Regions from separate parts of the Glutamicibacter sp. AOP12-B1-11 genome, predicted to be linked through region 1. Evidence: riboswitches for the same ligand, from Rfam matches in the RefSeq annotation. Region 1 holds a riboswitch; each other region holds the start of a gene.
The links. A riboswitch is a leader RNA that binds a small molecule or an ion and turns the genes downstream of it on or off. The one in region 1 is predicted to bind thiamine pyrophosphate.
Positions count from the first base shown of each region.

Region 1 (7,651 bases):
ACCAGCGGCGGACGCCGCGGGGTGGCGCCGCTGTTCGATTCGAGCATTGCCCCGGAGGAGTACTCCGATCCGTTGCCGCAGGCCTTGATCCTCACCGCCATCGTGATCACCTTCGCGGTGACCGCGTTCCTGCTCGCGATGATCTATCGTTCCTGGGCGCTGACCAGCGCCGATGTGGTTGCCGACGATACCGAGGATATTAAGGTTTCGCAGTCCACCGCATATGACGAAGAAGAAGATTCGCCGGTAGCCGAGGACACGACAGAATTCGTCGATGAAGAAGGCCGACCGATTAGAGAAGGGGAAGAGTAACCATGGAATTTCTCGAACTCTCCCCGCTGGCTGTGCTGCTGCCGATATTCGGTGCCGGCGCAGCGTTCCTGGCGCGCCGCCGCCTCCGTGTCCAGCGGCTGATCACGATCGGCATCCTCTGCCTGACGCTGGTCCTCGAAGCCGGCATGGTGGCAGCGGTGTGGGGCGGCGAAAGCTATGCCATCCACATTGGCGGCTGGGACTCGCCGTTCGGCATTGCGCTGATGGTCGACGGCTTCAGCTCCTTCATGCTGCTGATTTCGACCGTGGTGTCCCTCGCGGTGCTGTTCTACGCGACCAGCCAGGGCCTGGCCGATGGGGACGAACCGGGGCCGGTATCGGTCTTCCACCCGGCCTACCTGATTCTGCTCGCCGGCGTGTCCAACGCCTTCCTCGCCGCGGATCTATTCAACCTGTATGTCGGCTTCGAAATCCTGCTGACCGCCAGCTACGTGCTGCTGACCCTCGGCGGTACCGCCGAACGCATCCGCGCCGGAACCACCTATGTGGTGGTTTCGGTGGTGTCCTCGGTGATCTTCCTGATGGCGATCGCAATGATCTATGCCGCCACAGGTACCGTGAACATGGCAGACTTGGCGGTGAAGCTGCCCGAACTGGACCAAGGCCCGCACCTGATCCTGCACGTGCTGCTGCTTATTGCCTTCGGCATCAAGGCCGCCGTTTTCCCGCTCTCGCTCTGGCTTCCGGACTCCTATCCAACGGCTCCGGCCCCGGTCACCGCGGTATTCGCCGGGCTGCTGACCAAGGTCGGGGTGTACGCGATCATCCGTACCGAAACGCTGTTGTTCCCCGGCGGGACGGTTAACGCCGCGCTGCTGGTGGTTGCGGCATTGACCATGGTCATCGGTATTCTCGGTGCGCTGGCCCAGACGGACCTCAAACGTATGCTTTCGTTCACGCTAACCAGCCACATCGGCTACCTGATCTTCGGTGTTGCCGTCGGCGGACCGCTGGCCATCGCCGCCACCATCTACTACGTGGGCCACCACATCATCGTGCAGACCTCGCTATTCATGGTTGCCGGGCTCATCGAACGCCGAGCAGGCAGCGCGAACGTGACCAAACTCGGCTCGCTGGCCAAGCTGTCTCCGATGCTTGCCGTGCTCTTCTTCATTCCGGCCATCAACCTCGGCGGCATCCCGCCCTTCTCCGGATTCCTCGGGAAGTTCGGGCTGTTGCATGCGGCGTCGTCCGAGGCAGACGCCTTGACTTGGGTGGTCATCGGCGCCGGGCTGCTGACCAGTTTGCTGACCCTGCTTGCGATTATTCGTGTGTGGGCGCGTATGTTCTGGCGCCGTGCGGCGGATGCCGAGGTGCCAAACGCGCAATTGATCGCAGAATCGACGCGGGTTCTGGAACATGCCGCGGCAGGCGGCGCCGAGTCCCCGCATCTGGGCAGGAAGCTTGCCCGCGAGTTGGAATCCGAGTCCCTGCCTTGGGGGATGCGCTACGCGACCGGTTCGCTCGTTGCCGCAGGTATCGCGCTGACCATATTCGCCGGGCCGATCTTCGCCTTCTGTGAACGCGTGGCGGCCGAATTGATTGCACGTGAACCATTCATCAACGCAGTACTACCGTTGAGTTAGGAGGAAAGGCGCATGAAGGACAAGAACCTCAAACATCGTGACCAGCGCATCGATGATGCGCTGGATACCTCCGGTGTCCGTCACCGTGCCACCTTCAAGCAGGAGTGGCCGTTGCTCCTGCTGCTCATCTTCGTATGGGGTGCACTGTGGCAGGACTTCTCGGCCGGGAATCTATTGTTTGGCGCGATTATTTCGATCGTCATCGTGAATCTATTCCCGCTGCCGCCGGTGGTGCTTCCCGGACGAATAAACCTTTGGTATTGCCTGAAGCTCTTCGCGTGGTTCCTCGGTCAGGTATTCGTCGCCAGCGGCCATGTGGCGCGAGTTGCGATAGTACGCCGTAAGAAGGCACGCAGCGCGGTGATCGCAGTGCCGCTGCGCACCGAATCTGACTTGGTAGTGATGACCGTGGGCCATGTGCTGACCCTGATCCCAGGTTCCTTCGTGGTGGACGTGGACCGCAGCAGTTCCACCTTGTACCTGCACTATCTCGATGTGAATAGCGATGCGGATGTGGAAAAGGCGCGAGCGAATATCCACGACATTGAACGCCGGTTGATCATGGCCATCGGAAGCCCCGATGAATACGAGGCGATCAAGAATGAATGCGGTCCGGATTTCTCCAGCAGGAAGCCCAAGAAATGATTGAAATAGCTGTATGGATTGGCGGAGTGATGTTGGCGCTGGCCTCTATCGCTTGCCTGTGGCGGGTTTTCAAGGGCCCCTCGATTCTTGACCGGGTGCTCGCTCTCGACGTCATGCTGTTGATCATTTCCAGTGCGCTGTGCCTAGACATGGCGCTGAACCGGCACACCGATTACCTGCTGTTCACGGTGGTTGCATGCACCTTGGGATTCATCGGCTCGGTTACCGTCTCGCGGTTCGTATCGGATCAGAGGAACGCCTAATGGACACGTTCTTAGAAGCACTCGCTGCGCTCTTGCTGGTACTTGGTTCCCTGATGTCGCTGATCGCCGGAATCGGTTTAATTACCTTCCCGGATCTGCTTTCACGCATGCACGCGGCCACCAAACCACAAGTATTGGGCTTCCTGCTGCTCTTCGCCGGACTCATCATCCACTTGCGCAGCTGGGGACTGATCCCGGTCTTTGCATTGGCCTGGGGATTGCAGCTGCTGACTGCCCCGGTATCGGCGCACATGATTGGCCGCGCCGGATATCGCACGAAGCACGTGGCGAAAGAAACCTTGCATGTTGATGAACTAAAACAGGTCATTAGCAATCATTCGCAGACGACCGGAACCACCGCAGCGGTGCCGCCAGCGAAACCTGCACAGAACGACGAGCCCGAGAGCACCTAGCTGCTGGTTAAACTTTGGTGGGGCAGGCCAAATGGCCTGCCCCACCAAAGGAATTCGGCAATGTTACTTGCTGAACTTCTTCATGGCCTTGTTGGTGCCGCGATCAGCCAGCACCTGGATAATCGATGCGACCACGGCGGAGAAAATGGCGAACCCCAAAGCCTGGCGCATACTCGCTTCCGCGGCTGCTTCCTTGCCGTGACGTGGCGCGTCGTTTCCGGTGAAGCCTTTCCAGACCTTGTCGACCAGTCGGCTTCCAAGCATTCCCGCTCCCATTGAAATTCCAAGGGTAACAAGCTTCTGCACTGAGTTCATGAGGACCTCGCATTCGCGTCGTAAGGTTTCGTTCTGTAGCCCAGCATACCTGCGGTATGGTGGTTGAGCAGTAATCATTCCGACAGGGGAGCGTCATGCCGTTCGCGGTGCAAGACGCTGAGAGTGCGATAGATCGCAGACCCTCGAACCTGCCCCGGCTAGTACCGGCGAAGGAAGTCGAGCATCTCGGATGCGGATCATGGCGCGCGATTAAACGCCCACCGGTCCGTGCATCTCCCCTCCTTACATAGGAGGACAAACCTTATGAACGTTGCACCAGCAACTAACCGTGCCAGCTGGCGCGTGGTCGACATCGTTGTGGCCTCGGTAATCGCGGTCGCCTCGGGCGTTATCTTTTGGGCTTGGAACGCCGGATACGGATTGGTCAGCCTTGCTTTCGTGGCGTTCCCACCGGCAAGCGCCTTCGTATCTGGCATGTGGCTTTTTCCCGCGGTGCTCGGTGCGTTGATTATCCGGAAACCCGGTGCCGCGCTGTATTGCGAGATCCTCGCCGCCGTCATCTCAGCCTTGCTAGGTTCCCAATGGGGATTAGCGGTGCTGTTCTCCGGCCTGATCCAGGGGCTCGGAGCCGAGGTGGTCTTTGCCGCAGTGCGGTACCGCCGGTGGAACCTGCCGGTGGCACTGCTTGCGGGATTCATGTCGGGAATTTTCGGCGGAATCGGCGAAGCCTACCTGCTGGGGTACTTCGCTGAGTACACCGAGGCGATGAAGCTGTTCCACGTAGTTGCCATGGGCATTTCCGGCCTAGTTATTGCCGGACTTCTCTCGTGGTTGGCAACCCGTGCTCTGGCGAAGACCGGTGCCCTGGGAGCATTGGCTAGCCGTTCGGCACACCTTGAAGGTTCGCTGCGCAGTGCCTGAATTGAGTTCTTCGACTACCGAAGCCACCCCCGGGCACCTCGGCGGTGGCGGCTTTGAGATCACGGCCGACAACTTTGGCTGGCACCATGCCGAACGTCCATTGCCGGCGCTTAGCGGACTGGACCTGCATATTCCCGCCGGGCAGAAGGTCCTGCTGCTAGGCCCATCTGGCGCCGGTAAATCAACGCTCTTGCACGCCTTGGCTGGAGTTCTGGAGATCGACGAACGGCAGCAGGCCACTGGCAAACTGCAGATTCAGCGACGGGATGCCTTTGCCCGCAGCTTCCCGGTCGGGTTGATGCAGCAAGACCCCGAAACACAGATCGTGCAGAGCCGGGTCGGCGACGATGTCGCCTTCGGTGCGGAGAATCTTGGAATGGCTCCGGAACTGATCCGCGCGCGAATCCCCGAGGTGCTTCGCGCGGTAGGACTTGGGAATCTGGATTTGTCGCACCGCACCCAGGAACTCTCCGGTGGCCAGAAGCAGCGGCTGGCCTTGGCCGGGATTCTTGCTATGGGCCCCGGTCTGATGCTCCTGGACGAACCCACCGCAAACATTGACCCGTCGGGGATCGCGCCGCTGCGTGATGCGGTGATTGCCGCCGCCAATGCCACCGGTGCGACACTGCTTGTGGTGGAACATCGCTTGCAGGCCTGGGCAGAACACGTAGACCGCGTACTCGTCCTTGCCCCTGGCGGAGGGATCGCCCATGACCTCGAGCCGCGGGCGCTCTTTGAGAATGAAAAGATTCGCCGTGAATTAGCCAGGGCGGGCATTTGGATTCCCGGCTACGTTCCGCACACCGAACCTCTTCACTCACGCGAGGGAGCGGAACTGCTCGCGGCGGTGAACCTGCGCGCGGCGCGCCATCCGCAGGCGGTGCGCACGGCCGAAATCAACTTGCGGCTGCGCGCCGGCCAAGCGTTGGTAATTCGCGGGGAAAATGGTGCAGGGAAATCCACCTTGGCGCTGACCTTAGGCGGATTGCTTGAGCCGGCTACGGGCAGTGTCGAAGCAAGCAGCGACCTGGCCGATGGGTTGAGTCCGCAACCCTTCAGCTGGCGGGCAGGGGCATTGGTTGCACGGATCGGGTCGGTATTCCAGGAACCGGAACATCAATTCGTCACGCAAAGCGTCCGCGAAGAATTGGCATTCGCACCTACCCGAGCACGCCAGGCCGGGGTGGAGAACGAGAAGTACGCTCCAGCGCAGATTGCTCTGCGGGTGGAGGAACTGCTGGACCGCTTGGGGCTTGCCCATCTGGGCGAGGCCAACCCGTTCACGCTCTCCGGTGGCGAGAAACGCCGACTTTCGGTAGCGACGGTGCTGGCCGCCTCACCAGATGTATTGATCTTGGACGAACCGACCTTCGGGCAAGATGCCAATACGTGGCTGGAACTGGCAAACATCCTGATCGAGGCGCTCGAATCGGGGATAACCGTGGTCGCGGTGACCCACGATGAAGATTTCGCTCACGCGCTCAACGCGGCGCAGATCGTAATGACTCGCGAGGAGCCGGATGCCAAGCCGGCAGCGGTACGCCAAGGCCCGATGCTCGACGCGCCCTTGGGGGATAGCTGGCTGGCAAAAATCAATCCGTTGGCCAAGCTGGGTGCGATCGCTGCGGCAACCTTGCCGTTGATCTCGACCATCGACTGGGTCTCTGCCTGCGTGGTCATCCTTGCTACGCTCTTTGCCTTGCCGCTGGCGGGCTTGCGTTTGGGCACGTTTATGCGCCGCGGCTGGCCGCTTATTGTTGCCGGGGCCCTCGCCGCCTGGGGAATTGCCTTGGTAGGTGAAGACTCCGGCGAAACGCTGCTAAGCCTGGGGATACTCAGCATTACCGAAGGATCGGTGAGCGCCGGAGTAGCTACCGGATTGCGTACCCTGGCGCTCGCGGTGCCCACGGTGCTCTTGCTCAGTTCCACGAACCCCAGCGACCTCGGCGGCGCCTTGGCGCAACAGCTCAAGGTTCCGCACCGATTCGTCTTGGGAGCCCTTGCCGGGATGCGGTTGCTGGGCTTGCTGGTGGAGGAATTCACCACCCTGACGCTGGCCCGCCGCGCGCGAGGAGTCGGCGACCTTCGCTCACCGACCCAACGGGTGAAGGCGAAGCTCGGGCAGGTGCTCGCGCTGTTGGTGCAGGCATTGCGCCGTGCCGGAAGGCTTGCGGTGACTATGGAAGCCAAGGGCTTTGGCACGGGAACACGTACCTGGGTGCGCTCGGTGTCCTTCACCTGGCGTGACGGCGCGGTGTTGGCAACGGGTGTGCTATTGGGTACCGTGGCCATCGGTGCCGCCTTGTGGGCGGGCACCTTCAACCTGGTCTGGAGTTAGCGGACCGAAGCGCTGAGCTCGCTGAGCTCCGCATGGAGCTCGGCGTCTAGGCGCAGCGGTTTCGCGTCAAGGGTGTGGACCGCAGTGAGCAGCCGTACCGAAGAAACCAGCCAGACCCCATCGGCCTGATAGAGGTCCTCCGGTCGGAGCGGACCGTAGCCCAGCTCCCAACCGTACTGTTCCGCCGCGTCGAAGATCGCGCTTTGGGTAGTGCCGGGCAGGATGCCAGTTTCAAGCATCGGGGTGATCAGCCGTTTGGTGTCTCCATCGCGTTGGGCAATGAGCACGGTTGAAGTTGGGCCCTCCAAGACCACACCGTCCGAGGAGGTGAAGATGACGTCCTGGGCTCCGTGCTTGTGCGCGAAACGCAAGGCCGCCATATTCACCGCATAGGACAAGGTTTTGGCGCCCATCAGAAGCCAGGGGGCCCGCTCGGCAAGCTTCGAATCGTAGCCGCGGTCCAGCAGCAGAACGTCGATTCCGGTCTCGCGCTGGTCTTTGCCCAACTGCGGGGCGGGGGCCACGGTTACCCAGCACAGCGCCTGCTCGGCATCGGAATCAGCGCGCGAAACCACGAGTTTGACCACTGCTTCTTCGGCGCCGCCATCGGCGTCAAAGTCAGCCACGGCGGTATCGATGGCCGCGCGCCAACGGTGCTCGTCGGGGATGACAAGATCGCAGGCCTCGGCGGAAATAGCCAGACGGGCCAGATGCGCTTCCATTTTGCGTACGGCCTGGTTGGTGTACAGCATCGACTCGAACACGCCATCGCCTCGAGTCACGCCTTGGGCGGTTACTGGAAGTTGTGGTGCGTTAATGTCTGCCAAGCGCCCGGCAGGATACGCCGGATCAAGGAATACGAGTGAGCTCATAGTT
Region 1 covers NZ_JBQSYL010000019.1:71,918-79,568, forward strand. Annotated here, with positions in the region: gene ACT3UQ_RS12525 (Na(+)/H(+) antiporter subunit C) at 1-312, shown strand, start outside; gene ACT3UQ_RS12530 (Na+/H+ antiporter subunit D) at 315-1,919, shown strand; gene ACT3UQ_RS12535 (Na+/H+ antiporter subunit E) at 1,932-2,564, shown strand; gene ACT3UQ_RS12540 (monovalent cation/H+ antiporter complex subunit F) at 2,561-2,827, shown strand; gene mnhG (monovalent cation/H(+) antiporter subunit G) at 2,827-3,240, shown strand; gene ACT3UQ_RS12550 (DUF4235 domain-containing protein) at 3,304-3,555, opposite strand; TPP riboswitch at 3,630-3,748, shown strand; gene ACT3UQ_RS12555 (ECF transporter S component) at 3,820-4,437, shown strand; gene ACT3UQ_RS12560 (ATP-binding cassette domain-containing protein) at 4,439-6,775, shown strand; gene ACT3UQ_RS12565 (aminodeoxychorismate lyase) at 6,772-7,647, opposite strand.

Region 2 (7,651 bases), on a different contig from region 1:
TGGGCGAAGAAAGACAGCTCGTGCTCGGCCGAACGCCGGAATGCATCCCACATCCGCTCGCGCAGCGCCGGATCCGCGAGCCGCCAGGCGGCGGCGACCAGCTCGATGGCCGCCGCGGTGGCCTCGTCGAACTCCGCCGAACTGTAGGTGGCCAGCCAGCTCTCATACCGGTGCCCGGCATGATTCGCGGCGCTCAGCCGATTGCCGATGTCCTGATAGATCCAATAGCAGGGCAGGATCGCGGCGATCAGCTCCGGATAGCTGGATGCGCAGGAGCTGAGGTGGTTGACGTAGTTCAACGTGGTGGCGCTCGGCTCGGGGGCCAGGTCGAGTAGCTCGCTGCGGTGCAGCTTCAGCTCACCCTCCAGGATTCCTTCCGCGCCCTTGGCCCAGAAGCGTTGCGCCTCGAGCTGCGGGGCCAGCGCGCTGGCCCGCGCGAGCACCTGCGCATAGCGCTGCAGATACAGGGCGTCCTGGGCCAGGTAGTACTCGAAACGTTCGCGCTCCAGCGTGCCCGCGGAGAGCTCGAGGATGAACTGAAGCTCATCGATTCCACCGCGCAACTCGGCGATCCGCTCCCACCAATCGGCCATCGGATCCGCGCTGTGCCCCGCGAAGAGCCCGGCAAAGTGGTTCACCGGTCCGTGCCCGCTGCCCACCTGCAATTCATCGGCCGCGGCAATCGCCGCGAAGAGGTACTCCTTCGCCGCGCCCAGGGCGGTGGCCCAATCCCCGCCGCGTGCATAGTGCGTGGCCAGCGCGCTGGATAGCGTGCAACCGGTGCCGTGGGTGTTGGCGGTGGCGTGGCGTGGGCCGTCATAGCAGGCGATCACCCCGGCCGGGCCCACCAGCGCGTCGGGGCAGCGTTCGGTGGGCAGGTGGCCGCCCTTGGCGATCACCAGCACCTCGTATTTGGCCGCCAGGCGTTGGGCCTGTTCGAGCAGTTCCTCCCAGCCACGCACCGGTTGCTCGCCGAGCAGGGCCGCAAGCTCTGCGGTATTCGGGGTGAGCACATCCGCCCGGGAAAGCAGTGCGTCCAACGCCGAACCATCGGCCAGCAGCCGGTCCCCGCTGGTCGAGATCATCACCGGGTCCAGCACCACCGGAGCGTGCACCGTTTCCAGCCACCGGGACACCGCGGTGATGATCTGTGAATTGGCCAGCATGCCGATCTTGATCGCGTCGATGCGCACATCTGCGGACACCGATTCCAGCTGCTTGGCCACGAATTCCGCGTCGACGGCCTGCACCGCATCCACCCCTAGGGTGTTCTGCGCGGTGAGCGCGGTGATCACGGCCATGCCGTAGCCGCCGTTGGCGCCGATGGCCTTCAGATCCGCCTGGATGCCCGCGCCTCCCGAGGGGTCGGAGCCGGCAATGGAAAGAATGTTGAGGCTCATTTGGCACCTTCCCAGCGGTCCAGCAGTTCGGCGCTGGCCGCCTGCGGATCCTCGGCGGCGCAGATCGCGCGGACCACCGCCATGCCGGCGGCCCCGCCGTCGCGCAGCGCCGCGGCATCCGCGGCGGTCAGCGAGCCGATGGCCACGGCGGGCAGCTCGGTGAGCCGCTTGGCCCGCAGGAATCCATCGATGCCCAGCGGGGTGGGATGGTCCTTCTTCGTGGGCGTCGCGCGGATCGCCCCGACCCCCAGGTAATCGAGGTATTTCGCGTCGGCGTTGGCCCCGGTCAGCTGTTCATCGGTGGAAGCGCTGAGCCCGATAATCCCCTCGCCGATGATTTCGCGGGCGTAGCGCACCGCAATATCCTTCTGCCCGATGTGGATGCCGGTGACCGCGGCACCCGCTGCCCGTGCCGCGAGGAATACGTCGATGCGGTCGTTGACCAGCAGTTCGGCCTTGCCGGCGGTGAGTTCTGCCGCCGCGCAGGTAAGTTCGAAGAATTCGCGGGCGGTCTCGTTCTTGGCCCGCAGCTGCACCCATTGCACACCCGCGGCCACCGCACCTTCGATGACTTCCAAGGTGCTGCGCGGCTGGCAGCTTTCGGTGTTGGCTACCAGGTAGATTCCCAGATCACGCATTATTTGCCTCCTCAAGGCGCAGGTTGTGCAATTCCTCGGGGTCCAGCAGCGAGAGTTCGTCGAGGAAGGCCGCGGCGAAACTTCCCGGACCGCGGCCGATGGCCAGGGCCTTTTCGGCGGCCAGTCCGTACAGGCCGTGGGCTGCGATCGCCGCGTCGAACGGGTCTTCGCTCACCGCGAGCATTCCGGCGCAGATTGCACCCAGGGCGCAGCCGCCGCCGGTAATCCCGGTCAAGCCGATCCCGTTGCTGTGCACCAGCGTGGTGCGTTTGGCATCGATGATCGCATCGGCCGCCCCGGAGATCGCGACCACCGAACCATATTCGGCGGCCAACTGGCGTCCGGCCTCGATGGCCGCGTGCACGGTGTCCTGCGCGTCCACTCCGCGCCCGGTCGAGCTCCGCCCGGCCAGCGCCAGAATTTCCGAGGCATTGCCGCGGATCAGGGTGGGGCGCTGGGTCACGATTTTTCGCGCGAAGTCAGTGCGCACCGGCAATGCGCCCACGGCCACCGGGTCCAGCACCCAGGGGGTGCCGGCCTGGTTCGCACCGTGAACCGCTTCGTCCATGGCGCGCAGCTGTTCGGTGCTCGGGGTGCCCAGGTTCACCAGGACCGCGGAGGCCACCGCGGCAAATGGCCCGGCTTCGCCGGGCAGGTCGGTCATGGCCGGAGCCGCCCCGGAGGCCAGCAGCGCATTCGCGGTGAAGTTGGTGACCACGGTATTGGTCAGGCAAAACACCAAAGGGGATTGTTGCCGGTAATTCCGGGCAACGGAAGTCAGGGTCATGCGACATCCCTCCGCTAGTTTGAACTAGTTCAGGTTCGACGGGTCTCATCTCAGTCGGTGAATCCGACACCCCGTGTCACTGGCTAGAGCGTACTCACCAAAGCCGCGGAAGAACAAATTATTGCCGCGCCCGGCGTTGCACCAGCGCCCTGACGGTGGCCTCGTCGATTCCCTGAGCTCGGGCCAGCTCCCACACCCGATCCACCGCTTGAACCAGATCACCGGAGGATTTCTCCATATCGGCTCCGGCGTTCACCACCGTTCCGGCACGCCGCCGGGAGGAAACCAGGCCGGTGGCTTCGAGTTCCTTGTAAGCGCGGGCCACCGTCCCGGAAGCGACCCCCAAATCGGTGGCCAGTGCCCGCACCGTAGGGAGCTTGCTTCCCGCCGGCAGCTCGCCCAAGGAAATCAGCGAAGAGATTTGCGTGCGGATCTGTTCATAGGGCGGAACCGCCGCGTCCAGGTCCACGAAAATATGTTGGCTCATACGCGCTGCGGCACCCTAGTTTCTGGGCGGGCCAAAATGATCACTGCCGGGCAGCAGAAGACGATGATCCCCACGGCCGAAACGTAGGGACCTGCCTCGTAACCCCAGGCCAGCATGGCGACGGCCGCCGCGGTGACTACACGGAGGGCGCGTAGTTCGTGGACTTGGCGGTACCAAATTTCTTGCTCCACGGTGACATCCCAAGGCAAGGCCGCACGCCGAACCCACCAGATGTGGCAGGCGGTAGCGGCAAGCAACGCGAGGAGCGCACCCAGCGCAAAGACCGGTTTGACCGGAACTAGACCCCAAAAATATTCGAATGGTGGATTGATCAGCAGGTATGTGGCGCCGATGAGCAAGAGTCCGGCGAGCACATAGACATAGCGCGGCAGGTCTGCGCTGTGCCGAGCCAGTGAATGGGTTCCCCTGGACTTCAGGTGCAGGTAGCCCAGGAACCCGGCATTGAGCACCAAGAACAAGAGGGCTACCACCAGGAGCGACACAATTGCCTGCGGGGCATTCTCACCGGGGCGCGCATTGTCCGCGTACTCGGTCTGCACAAGCGAGGAGGAGCAGGCCAGTGCGATGAGTGTGAGCGCGGTGGTGAGGAATCCAATGGCAAACAAATTTTCGCGCATCCGCAAAAAGGAGGAGGCAGGCTTTGGGCTAGTGGTTCTGGCAAAATTTTCCGGTGGCTTCCACAATGCCATGGCGATGAAGGTGATGAGCATGGCCACGTTAGCGGTGTTTTGCCAGGGTTGATACATGGTGCGATCCAGCGACATAAGCCACGAGGCCTTGTAATGCAGCGACGAGGCTCCAACGGAGGCAAAGGCCAGGATCGAGGTGCGCAGCAGCCGGTTGAGCCAGACTTCGCGCAATACCTGGTTATCGTGGGGGCTGAGCGAACCAAGCGGTTTGCGCAGCAAAATGAAGAGCATCGCGATGAGCAGGGCCAGCGCCAGGGAGGCCAGGTTGATGGCAAACAGGGCCAGCATCTGGTCCGCCGCACGCAGTCCGTCGGTCGCGGACTGCGAAACCCAGGTGCTTCCGTAGGCGTCCGAGGAGGCAACCTCATATTGCGGGGGGACCCCGGTGACGTCGCGGATCATCCACAGGGTAAGACCGGCGCCGAGGAGTACCAGCGCGGCGACGGCACTCAAGGCCTTAGGCAACGGCGTCATCATCGAGCGAGGTTCCAGGGAGGCCGCGCGCACATTCGCCACCGACGCCGGCCAGGAGTAGAGGCCGATCAGATAGATCGACAGCAGCCAGAGTGCCGGACCGGTGGCGGCGAGCAGATCGCTGGCCCACAGGGATTCGCCGGCGCCGGCATGGGCCGCTTGCTGGTTGCTCACCCCGCCGGAACTGCTTACGAAGAAGGCAATCAGCGCGCACCAGAAGGAGTGGGATCTCGCCCGCAGCAGTGCGGGCCTGTTGTCTTGACGGGCAACCGTGCGCAGCCACGCGTAGATCAGGGCTGCGCCGATCGCCATGCTGAACGCGGCGGTGGAGAGTTGATCCATAATTACCTCCGTAAGTTGAAAAACTAATGTATCAAACACCTGATACAAATGGAATATCCCGGGGAATCAATGAAGTAGCATCGAGCCATGGGTCTCTTTACCTCAAATCCGCTTCCAGATCCCGTCGGCGACGCCGCACCGCCGGTAGACGAGCATCCCTCGCGCATCACCGAGGTCCTCGGGCACCTGCGCCGATCCGCCGACACCCGCATCACGCACCCGCGGCGCTTTCGCGCCCAGCAGCTGCGTGCCCTGGAAAAGATGCTGGCCGAACGCACGGGAGAATTCCTCGACGCGCTCGCCGAGGACCTTGGCAAGAGCGCCACCGAGGCGAAGTTCAGCGAAATCGACGTGGTCCGTTCCGAAATCGACCACGCCCAACGGCATCTCTCGGAGTGGATGGATTCAACCGCCGTCAAGGTTCCCTTCGCGCTGCAGCCGGCCATGGCCAAGGTCGAACCCCGGCCGCTGGGGGTCGTGCTGATCATCGGGCCGTGGAACTATCCCTTGCAGTTGATGCTGGCTCCACTGGTCGCCGCGATCGCCGCCGGAAACGCCGCGGTGCTCAAGCCTTCGGAGCTCGCACCGGCCACCTCGGGGGTGCTGGCGAAACTGCTCCCGATGTACCTGGACGCCCGGGTCTACGCGGTTATCGAGGGCGGAGTGGACACCGCCACCGAGCTGCTCGCCGCACGCTGGGACCACATCTTCTTCACCGGTGGACAGCAGGTCGCGCGGGTGGTCGCCGAAGCGGCCGCCAAGCAGCTGACACCCACCACCCTCGAGCTCGGCGGCAAGAGCCCCGCGGTGGTAGACAACCAGTCATTGCCCACCGCCAAGCGCCTGGCCTATGCGAAATTCATGAATACCGGACAGACCTGCGTGGCCCCGGACTATGTGCTCTCCATCGGGGACACCGACGCATTGATCGCCCGGCTCGGCCAGGCGATTGCCGGCTTCTACGGCAAAGACCCGATCAACCACCCGGATTACGGCCGAATCGTCAGCCGGAAGCATTTCGACCGACTGGTGGGCATGCTCGATTCGGGTGAGGTGGTCCACGGCGGCGACTACGACGCGGACACCTTGCGCATCGCCCCGACCATCATGCGCCAGGTCGACCTCGACTCGAAGCTGATGCAGGAAGAGATCTTCGGTCCGATCCTTCCGGTCGTCGAGGTGGCCTCCTTCGACGAGGCGCTTGAATTCATCGCCGCACGCCCCTCCCCGCTGGCCGCGTACCTGATGAGCGAGTCCCCGCGGCTGCAGTCGATCTTCTCCGATCGAGTGCGCGCCGGAGCGATTGTGCACAATGCGCCACTGGCCCAAATGGTCATCCCGTCCCTGCCATTTGGCGGGGTGGGGGCCAGTGGAATGGGCTCGTACCACGGCAAGTATGGCTTCGACCGGCTTTCGCAGATCCGCTCAGAACTCAGCAAAACGACGGTCATTGACACCTTGAGCGCAATATATCCTCCATATACATGGGCTAAGCGAAAGATTATTGATCGCTTACTGTAGCGCGGTTCATAGCTGCTGAAGCTTTCCAGGTGGAATGATTGTTAAGGCCCAAAAACCTTACTTCAGGAGCATCTGCATGACCGAGCCCGCACCGTCCACCGATGGTTTGAAGCGTGGCCTCAAAGCGCGCCATATGCAGATGATCGCCATCGGCGGGTCGATCGGCACCGGACTCTTTGTCGCCTCCGGCGGCACGATCGCCCAGGCAGGCCCGGGCGGTTCGCTGCTCGCCTACGCGCTGATCGGCCTGATGGTCCTGCTCCTAATGCAGTCCTTGGGCGAAATGAGCGCACGGTTGCCGGTGGCCGGCTCCTTCCAGACCTATGCTTCGGTCTTCGTCAACCGCCACTTCGGCTTCGCTATCGGCTGGAACTACTGGTTCAACTGGGCCATTACCGTCGCCGCTGAACTGGTTGCCGCGGGCATTGTGATGTCCTACTGGCTGCCGGATGTCCCCGGCTGGATCTGGGCCGGGACCTTCCTGCTCTTGCTCACCGCGCTGAACGCGCTGTCCACGAAGGCCTTCGGCGAAAGCGAATATTGGCTGGCGATGATCAAGGTCATCACGGTGATCGTGTTCCTCATCTGCGGCGTAGCCATGGTGCTGGGTATTATGGGCGGCAGCTCCCCGGGCTTCAGCAACTGGTCAACCGGAGACGCGCCGTTTGTTGGCGGGTGGCTCTCGGTGGTCTCGGTGTTCATGATCGCCGGCTTCTCGTTCCAGGGCACCGAGCTGGTGGGTGTGGCCGCCGGCGAAGCGGAGAATCCGCAGCGCGATATCCCCAAGGCGATCAAGGCGATCTTCTGGCGCATCATGCTCTTCTATGTGGGCGCAATCTTCATTATTGGTACCCTGCTGCCATATACCGACCCAACCCTGCTCGCCAGCGGTGAGTCGGATATCGCCAATTCGCCATTCACCATGGTCTTCGAGCGCGCCGGAATCGCCTTCGCCGCGGCACTGATGAATGCGGTGATCCTCTCCGCGATCCTTTCGGCGGGCAACTCCGGACTATATGCCTCAGCACGTATGCTTTATTCTATGGCCCGCGACGGCAAGGCGCCGAAGATCTTCGGCCGGCTCAACCGCCGCGGAGTGCCGGTGCCGGCCATGCTCTTAACCGCCTCGGTGGGCCTTTTCGGCTTCCTCACCGCCCTCATCGGGCAAGGCTCGGCCTACACCTGGCTGCTGAACGTCTCCGGGCTGTCCGGTTTTATCGCCTGGGTGGGCATCGCGGTTAGCCACTACAAGTTCCGCAAGGCATATATCGCCAGCGGACAGGACCTGGCCA
Region 2 covers NZ_JBQSYL010000043.1:3,090-10,740, forward strand. Annotated here, with positions in the region: gene thiD (bifunctional hydroxymethylpyrimidine kinase/phosphomethylpyrimidine kinase) at 1-1,400, opposite strand, end outside; gene thiE (thiamine phosphate synthase) at 1,397-2,038, opposite strand; gene thiM (hydroxyethylthiazole kinase) at 2,031-2,825, opposite strand; TPP riboswitch at 2,815-2,909, opposite strand; gene ACT3UQ_RS18295 (GntR family transcriptional regulator) at 2,944-3,312, opposite strand; gene ACT3UQ_RS18300 (hypothetical protein) at 3,309-4,838, opposite strand; gene ACT3UQ_RS18305 (aldehyde dehydrogenase family protein) at 4,926-6,359, shown strand; gene ACT3UQ_RS18310 (amino acid permease) at 6,436-7,651, shown strand, end outside.
Region 2: another riboswitch for thiamine pyrophosphate. It lies ahead of thiM (hydroxyethylthiazole kinase); the one in region 1 lies ahead of ACT3UQ_RS12555 (ECF transporter S component).

Region 3 (7,651 bases), on a different contig from region 1:
AAAATTGGCCTCAAAAACAGCTGAATTTCACGGTTCCTAGCTCCATACACACCACGACTTCCGGGCCGACCCAGATTGTTCGCCCTAGACTTCCCCTCCTACGCAACCAACTACGTCCTGAACTACGCGTTCAGGAAGCGGACGGTTCGTGCGGAGAACAGGGGAGCCTCGCCGCGCCGTTACACAACAGTTCACCGGCCCATCGCGCATCGCGATCCAGGACCGAAGCAAGAATCTCTGCATGCTCCTGTTCAATATCGCGTTTCACGTCACGGGCATCTGGTCCTGCGCAACGCCCATGAAGCTGGATCCGGACCGAGGCGTTTGTGTCGGGTCCGTCTGCAGCGGCACACCACGGCCACTCGCCCAATTTGTTGTGAAAATCTTGGTGTGAAGGATTCAACTCAGGTGTGTAATCATTCGGGTCTTCTGCCGAACTACGCGGGGAGCCATGCGGACAGTGGCGAATATTACGAGGAGCCGGTGCGCGTGATCATGAATGCCGGATTGCTCAGCGCCGATCCGGCAAGCGCCCGAATAGGCGCCTACTTTAATGCAGGTAAGTGCGCGCCACCTGATATGCGGTGCGCCGGATGAGCTCCAAAGCCTGCGATGAAAGCTCATCGAGATCGGCCGGGCCCTGTGCTATCGAATAGGCTGCGAGAATTCCCGACTCGGCGAGCAGCTCCTCGGCAAGGTCTACGGATCCGGCGATCACGATAATGTCTGCATCTCTGCGCGCAGCCTGCAGCACCCCGCTGACCACCTTGCCCTGCAGGGATTGCGAATCCAGGCGCCCCTCACCGGTAAAGACCAGCTGCGCGTCGGCAAGAATCTGGTGCGCGTTCAAAGCCTGCGCTACCAGTTCCCACCCGGGCACGAGCTCAACCTCGCAGTAAGATCCAAGGCAGAGCGCCAAGCCGCCGGCGGCTCCCATGCCGGGCTGCTCGCGCAGCTTTCGACCGGACGCGGTTTCCAAGGTGTCAGCGAGCCGAGCCAGTCCCGCATTCAGTGCTTCCACTTCCTGGGGCGAGGCGCCCTTTTGCGGTCCGAAAACCGCGGCGGCCCCGTTTTCTCCCAGCAACGGATTGGTGACATCGCAGGCGATCTGCCATTTGACTCGAGAAGCTCGCGAATCCAGACCGGAGATATCGATGCTCGCCAGGTCGTTCAGCGCACCACCGCCCGCAGCCAATTCTTTGCCCTGAGCATCGAGGAACTTCGCACCCAGAGCTGCGAGCAATCCAGCTCCGCCATCGGTGGTGGCCGAGCCACCAAGACAAAGAATGATTCGCTGCACTCCAAGCTCCAAGGCTTGAATGACAAGTGGGCCCAGCCCAAAAGTGGTGGCTTGAAGTGGTTGCCGCGGTACGTCACTGACCTGGGGCAATCCCGCGGCTTCCGCTGCCTCGATCACGGCGGTCGTTCCATCTGCAGACAACCCGAAACGCGAGTTGACGGTCCTGCCCAGCGCATCGGTTGTTTCAACGACCTTCGCTTCGGTTCCCCAAGCGTCGATCAACGCATCGAGGGTTCCCTCGCCGCCATCGGCAAAGGGAACGGCGGTGATCGATACCGTACGGGCCACAGAGGTAGCAGCCGCATTCACCCCTGCGGCGATCGCGTCCGCGACTTCGCTGGCCCGGGCGCTGCCTTTGAAGGAGTCCGGAACGATTGCCACATTTAGTGGTTGGGCCGCGGCTGGCGTGCGCTGTGTCATGGACTCAACATTAGGTGCTCTTGAATCCCGGGAATATAGGCAGGCATACATACTTTTGAGCACCAGCGAGCTGATTTATATGCATTACGCACCCTTGACGCGTAGCCGACTATTTACCGCCCTGCTGTTCGCGGTAGTCCTCGATTGACGCGTTGAACTTATGCAGAAGTTCTGCGAATTTGTTGACTTCTTCGGCCGGCCAATCCGAGGTAATGCGGTCGATTGCGCTGACCGAATGCTCGCGAACCTCCGTGAGCCGCTGCTGCCCCAGTTCGGTCAAGGCAAACTTTCGCGCAACACTGCCCGCCGGATCGAGGATTCGTTCGAGATAGCCGTCCCGCACAGCGGTGGTGGTTTGACGTTGCAGGGTCGAGGCGTCGAGGAGAAAAACCGTGCTCATTTCACCGATCGACATCGGCCCCTGGACTTCGATGCGGCTCATCAGCAGATAGACGCTGCGATCCAAGCCATCACCGCTTCGGCGCTGCGCGATGGTGTAGCGGCTGAGCAGCGTTTGCTCATACTCGATATCTGCTGTGCGGCGTTTCATGTACCTAATTCTCCACTTCTACTCATTCGATCATACCCGAACATGTATTATGAACATTTTATGTATCTTACACATTCACTCTGAGAGGCTCTCGTGTCCAAACCCACCTCTGCCGGGATTCCCGGCTCAGGTCTAGCAGTCGCCGTTCTCGCCTCCGCGGGCATCGCTTCGTCGATCACCCAGACCATGGTCACGCCGCTGATCCCACAGCTGCCCGGCATTTTTGATACCTCAGCCTCAAACACCGCGTGGATCATCACCGCCACGCTACTTGCAGCCGCGGTGGCAGTACCAATTTCCGGGCGCTTGGGCGACCTCTTTGGCAAACGGCGCATGCTGCTCATCCTGGCGCTGCCACTGATCCTCGGTTCCATCGTGTGCGCCATGGCCCCCACGGTGGAGGTCATGATCGTCGGCCGCGCACTGCAAGGCCTAGGCTCGGGCATGGTGCCACTGGGCATCGCCATGCTGCGTGACCTTGTCCCGAAGGAACGCCTGTCTTCGGCCATTGCCACGGTCAGCGCCACGCTGGGCGTCGGTGGCGCCATCGGCATGCCGATTTCCGCCGCCGTCATTGATTTCGCCAACTGGCGCGCCCTGTTCTACGGCAGCGCGGTAGTCACGCTGCTGGTAGTTGTCGCCATCTGGAAACTCATTCCTGCCCTGCCGGCCGGCGCCGCCGGACAGCGCTTCGACTGGCTGGGCGCCATTGGGCTGGGCATTGGCCTGATCTCGCTCATGCTTGCCGTCTCCAAGGGCTCCTCTTGGGGCTGGGCGGCACCGCTGACGCTGGGCCTGTTCGGAATGGCCGCCCTCACGCTGTTGATCTGGGGCATTTGGGAAACACGGACCAAGGATCCGCTGGTTGACCTGCGCACCGCTGTTATTCCGCGCGTGCTGCTGACAAATATCGCCTCGATTTTCGTCGGCTTCGGAATGTACGCCAGCATGCTGGTCATGCCACAGATCCTGCAGCTGCCGTCGCAGACCGGCTATGGCTTGGGCCAGTCGATTCTCGCAGCCGGCCTCTGGATGGCTCCAGGCGGCCTGATGATGCTGGTGCTCTCCCCTGTCGGCGGGCGGCTTTCCGACGCACGAGGCCCGAAGTTCACGCTGGTACTTGGCGTTTCGGTCATCGCCGTCGGCTACTGCCTGACCCTGCTCGGCATGGGTAGCGCGTGGAGCCTGATGCTCACCAGCCTCGTCATCAACGGTGGTGTGGCTCTGGCCTACGGCGCCATGCCGGCGATCATCATGGGCGCAGTCCCCCGCAGCGAAACGGCTGCGGCCAATGGCTTTAACACGCTGATGCGTTCGCTGGGCACGACCACCGGCGCCGCGGTCATCGGCCTGGTGCTGGCCCAGATGACCACCGATTTCGGCGGAGCTTCACTACCGTCAGAATCCGGATTCCGCGTGGCGCTGATACTTGGAGCTGGCATTTCCGTGGTCGCGGCAATCTTGGCGGCCTGCATTCCCAGCGCCGCGAAGAAGACCGCGATCGAAGTCGACGCGTCGCAGGAACTCAGCCTGAACAAGTAGTCACCCCGGCTCTTCGGAATTGCCGAGTTTATGCTCAGCTTTGACATAGAAACCCCGGGTAATGTCGTAGACACCTCCTTGAAGGTGCGAGTGATGATCGTAAGGCTCCCGTTGGATATTGCCCAATGGGAGCCTTTCACTTTAAAGTTTCTCGTCTTCCTTGCAAGTCCACGTTGTCAGTCGTGATACCTTGTTTGAGACCACACGGGTGCCCTCGCAGGGGCTGAGATCGGGCTAACGCCGTCCGCGACCGTTGAACCTGTCCGGGTAATGCCGGCGAAGGAAGTGAGTTTCCCACAGTGGAACAATTTGAACAGCACTCTGCCCACACCCTTGCCTACCGTGAGTCTGAGGGAATTTCGGTTCCTGTCACGCAGATCCAGCTGGCAGATGCCCCCAACGGCGAGCCGAACGAACCGCTGCAGGTGTACCGCACCAGCGGCCCGGGGAGCGACCCGACCACGGGGCTGAAACCATTTCGAGAGTCGTGGATTCGTGAGCGTGGAGATGTCGAGACCTATGCCGGGCGTGAGCGCAACTTGCACGATGATGGCAGATCCGCGGTCCGCCGCGGCACGGCGAGCGCCGAATGGGCCGGGCGCTCGGCACCACCGTTGCGTTCGGCACCCGGGACTCGGGTCACCCAGATGCACTACGCACGGCAAGGGGTCATCACCCCGGAAATGCGCTATGTGGCCCTGCGCGAAGAATGCGATGTCGAGCTGGTGCGCAGCGAGCTAGCGGCCGGCCGGGCAATCCTTCCGGTGAACATCAACCATCCGGAATCCGAACCGATGATCATCGGCAAGGCCTTCTTGGTAAAAATCAACGCGAACATCGGCAACTCGGCGGTGACCAGCTCGATCGCCGAGGAAGTCTCCAAACTCCAGTGGGCTACCAAATGGGGTGCCGACACGGTGATGGACCTTTCCACCGGCGACGATATCCACACCACCCGTGAATGGATCATCCGCAACTCGCCGGTTCCCATCGGCACCGTCCCGATCTACCAAGCACTAGAAAAGGTCAACGGCGAAGCGAACGAACTGACCTGGGAGATCTTCCGCGACACGGTCATCGAACAGTGCGAGCAGGGCGTGGACTACATGACCATTCATGCAGGTGTGCTGCTGCGCTACATCCCGCTGACCGCCAACCGGGTCACCGGAATGGTCTCCCGCGGCGGGTCGATTATGGCCGGTTGGTGCCTTGCGCATCATCAGGAGAATTTCCTTTACACCCACTTTGACGAACTCTGCGAGATTTTCTCTCGTTACGATGTCGCATTCTCCCTGGGCGACGGGCTGCGTCCAGGCTCCATTGCGGACGCGAATGATGCGGCCCAGTTCGCCGAGCTGGATACCTTGGCGGAGTTGACCAAGCGTGCCTGGAAATATGATGTTCAGGTGATGGTCGAAGGCCCCGGGCATATCCCTTTCCATCTGGTGCGCGAGAATGTGGAACGCCAGCAGGAGCTTTGCGACGGGGCGCCGTTTTACACGCTCGGCCCGCTGGTCACCGATATCGCTCCGGGATATGACCACATCACCAGCGCAATCGGCGCGACCGAAATCGCCCGCTATGGCACCGCGATGCTCTGCTACGTCACGCCCAAAGAGCACCTGGGCCTGCCCAACCGGGATGATGTGAAGACCGGGGTGATCACCTATAAGATTGCGGCGCACGCGGCGGATCTCGCCAAGGGCCACCCGGGCGCCACGGCGCGGGATGATGCGCTGAGCAAGGCGCGCTTCGAATTCCGCTGGAATGACCAGTTCTCCCTTTCACTGGACCCCGTTACGGCGCAGGAGTTCCACGACGAGACGTTGCCGGCGGAACCAGCGAAGACCGCGCACTTCTGCTCAATGTGTGGCCCGAAATTCTGCTCCATGCGGATCTCCCAAGACATTCGGGATGAATATGGATCCGCCGAGGCACAGGCTGCATTGGCCGGGATGGCTGAGAAAAGCCGGCAGTTCCTTGAAAGCGGTGGCAAGGTATATGTCGGGGAAGAGATACCTGTTGGACCCGGCACGCTCTAGAACCGGGAAACCCGAAGCGCAGCCAAAGTGCCTGCACAGAAAGCGCGCTTAGAGTTACAAGTACCTCATTGAAGGTGCGAGTGATGATCGTAAGGCTCCCGTTGGATTGTATCCAACGGGAGCTTTTCAATTTTGGCCGTTCAACCCACTGTGCGGCACGAGCCCGGCGGTTCCCACCCAAGGCCAGGACTCTGTCGACGAAATGATCGGCAAACTTTTCCGGTCGCTCCGGTGTCGATTGCCGAGCGGGCCGACAAGACCTTAGACTCAAAATTCCGCGCTTGCCCGAGAAGCTCCAATAGCCAACACCCAGATCATTTACTCGGTAGTTCTTTTTCTTTCGCCTCCAGATGGATCCTAGGTCCCGGCGCCAGGTAGTTCGACTGCAAGCTACCCGTTGCTTGAATACCGAGCCAAACCAAAGCTCCAGCATAGAGTCGTATCTTAGAGTGGAATTACCTCATTGAAGGTGCGAGTGATGATCGGGAGCATCCCGCCGGGCAACCGGCGGGATGCTCTTGTTAATCGGCAAGATAATCCTCGTCAGCGGGCCGATAGTTGATTGTCGGGTTATCTCGCGGAATTACTCAGCTCAAGCACAGAGTCGACTCTTAGTCTGGAGTTACCTCATTGAAGGTGCGAGTGATGATCGTTAGAATTCCCGCCGGCTTAGCCGGCGGGAATTCTTGGTTAAGCCGGGCGCCCTCGAGCGGCGAGGCATTTCGTAAGAAAACGGTGGTGGCAATTGGGCTCCGACCATGTCCCTCACGCCCACACCACGGTGCACACGAGCTTCCCGGGTTGAAAATCCCACACCGATCGCCAACAGAAATAAAACGTTGTCCACAGAGGCAGCGTAGTTCGGGGCATCCATCGGGGCCCTAATCGAAGATTGCGTTTGGGGCTGCTCGCCTCGGACATGTAGTACGCATCATGCACGCGGCGCTGGCTGAGGCTTCGGCAAATGAGATAATTTTGTCAGGTCCCCTCCGCATTTTCGATTCGGGGATGTCTAACTGAATGGAGCCCTTATGGCGACCGTGGCCACCGACCTGTCCCCGCTAGAGCGCCAATCCGTATGGCGCACGCTGAAGTCTCCGAGGCTTCTGAAGACCGAGCTGCTCGCCGGGCTTGTGGTCTCCCTAGCTTTGATTCCGGAGGTAATCGCCTTCTCGATCATTGCCGGTGTGGATCCCCGAATCGGTATTTTCGCCTCGTTCACGATGTCGATCGTGATCGCTTTTACCGGTGGCCGTCCTGCAATGATCTCCGCGGCCGCCGGCGCGGTGGCCCTCGTGGTTGCTCCCCTGGTGCGAAGCCATGGGGTGGACCATCTGTTCGCCGCGGTCATTCTGGCCGGAATCTTTCAGGTCGTCCTCGCCCTGCTAGGTGTGGCGAAGCTGATGCGCTTCATCCCCAGACAGGTGATGCTCGGCTTCGTCAACGCCTTGGCCATTCTGATTTTTCTCTCACAGATGCCCGAGCTAACGGCAGTGCCGTGGGTCGTCTACCCGCTGGTGCTGCTCGGTCTCGGCATAGTCTATTTCTTCCCTAAGATCACCAAGGCGGTTCCCGCCCCGCTGGTCGCGATCGTGGTGCTGACCCTGATCACCGTGTTCGCCAAGGTCACCGTGCCTACGGTGGGAGACAAGGGAGAGCTGCCCGATTCGCTGCCTTTCTTCATCATCCCGCAGGTTCCCTACACCATGGAGACCTTGAAGGTAATCGCGCCCTATGCGTTGGCAGTCGCATTCGTTGGCCTGCTGGAATCGCTGCTGACGGCCAAACTCGTAGATG
Region 3 covers NZ_JBQSYL010000040.1:15,504-23,154, reverse strand. Annotated here, with positions in the region: gene ACT3UQ_RS18035 (glycerate kinase) at 551-1,720, opposite strand; gene ACT3UQ_RS18030 (MarR family winged helix-turn-helix transcriptional regulator) at 1,830-2,270, opposite strand; gene ACT3UQ_RS18025 (MFS transporter) at 2,364-3,812, shown strand; TPP riboswitch at 4,007-4,114, shown strand; gene thiC (phosphomethylpyrimidine synthase ThiC) at 4,112-5,854, shown strand; gene ACT3UQ_RS18015 (SulP family inorganic anion transporter) at 6,886-7,651, shown strand, end outside.
Region 3: another riboswitch for thiamine pyrophosphate. It lies ahead of thiC (phosphomethylpyrimidine synthase ThiC); the one in region 1 lies ahead of ACT3UQ_RS12555 (ECF transporter S component).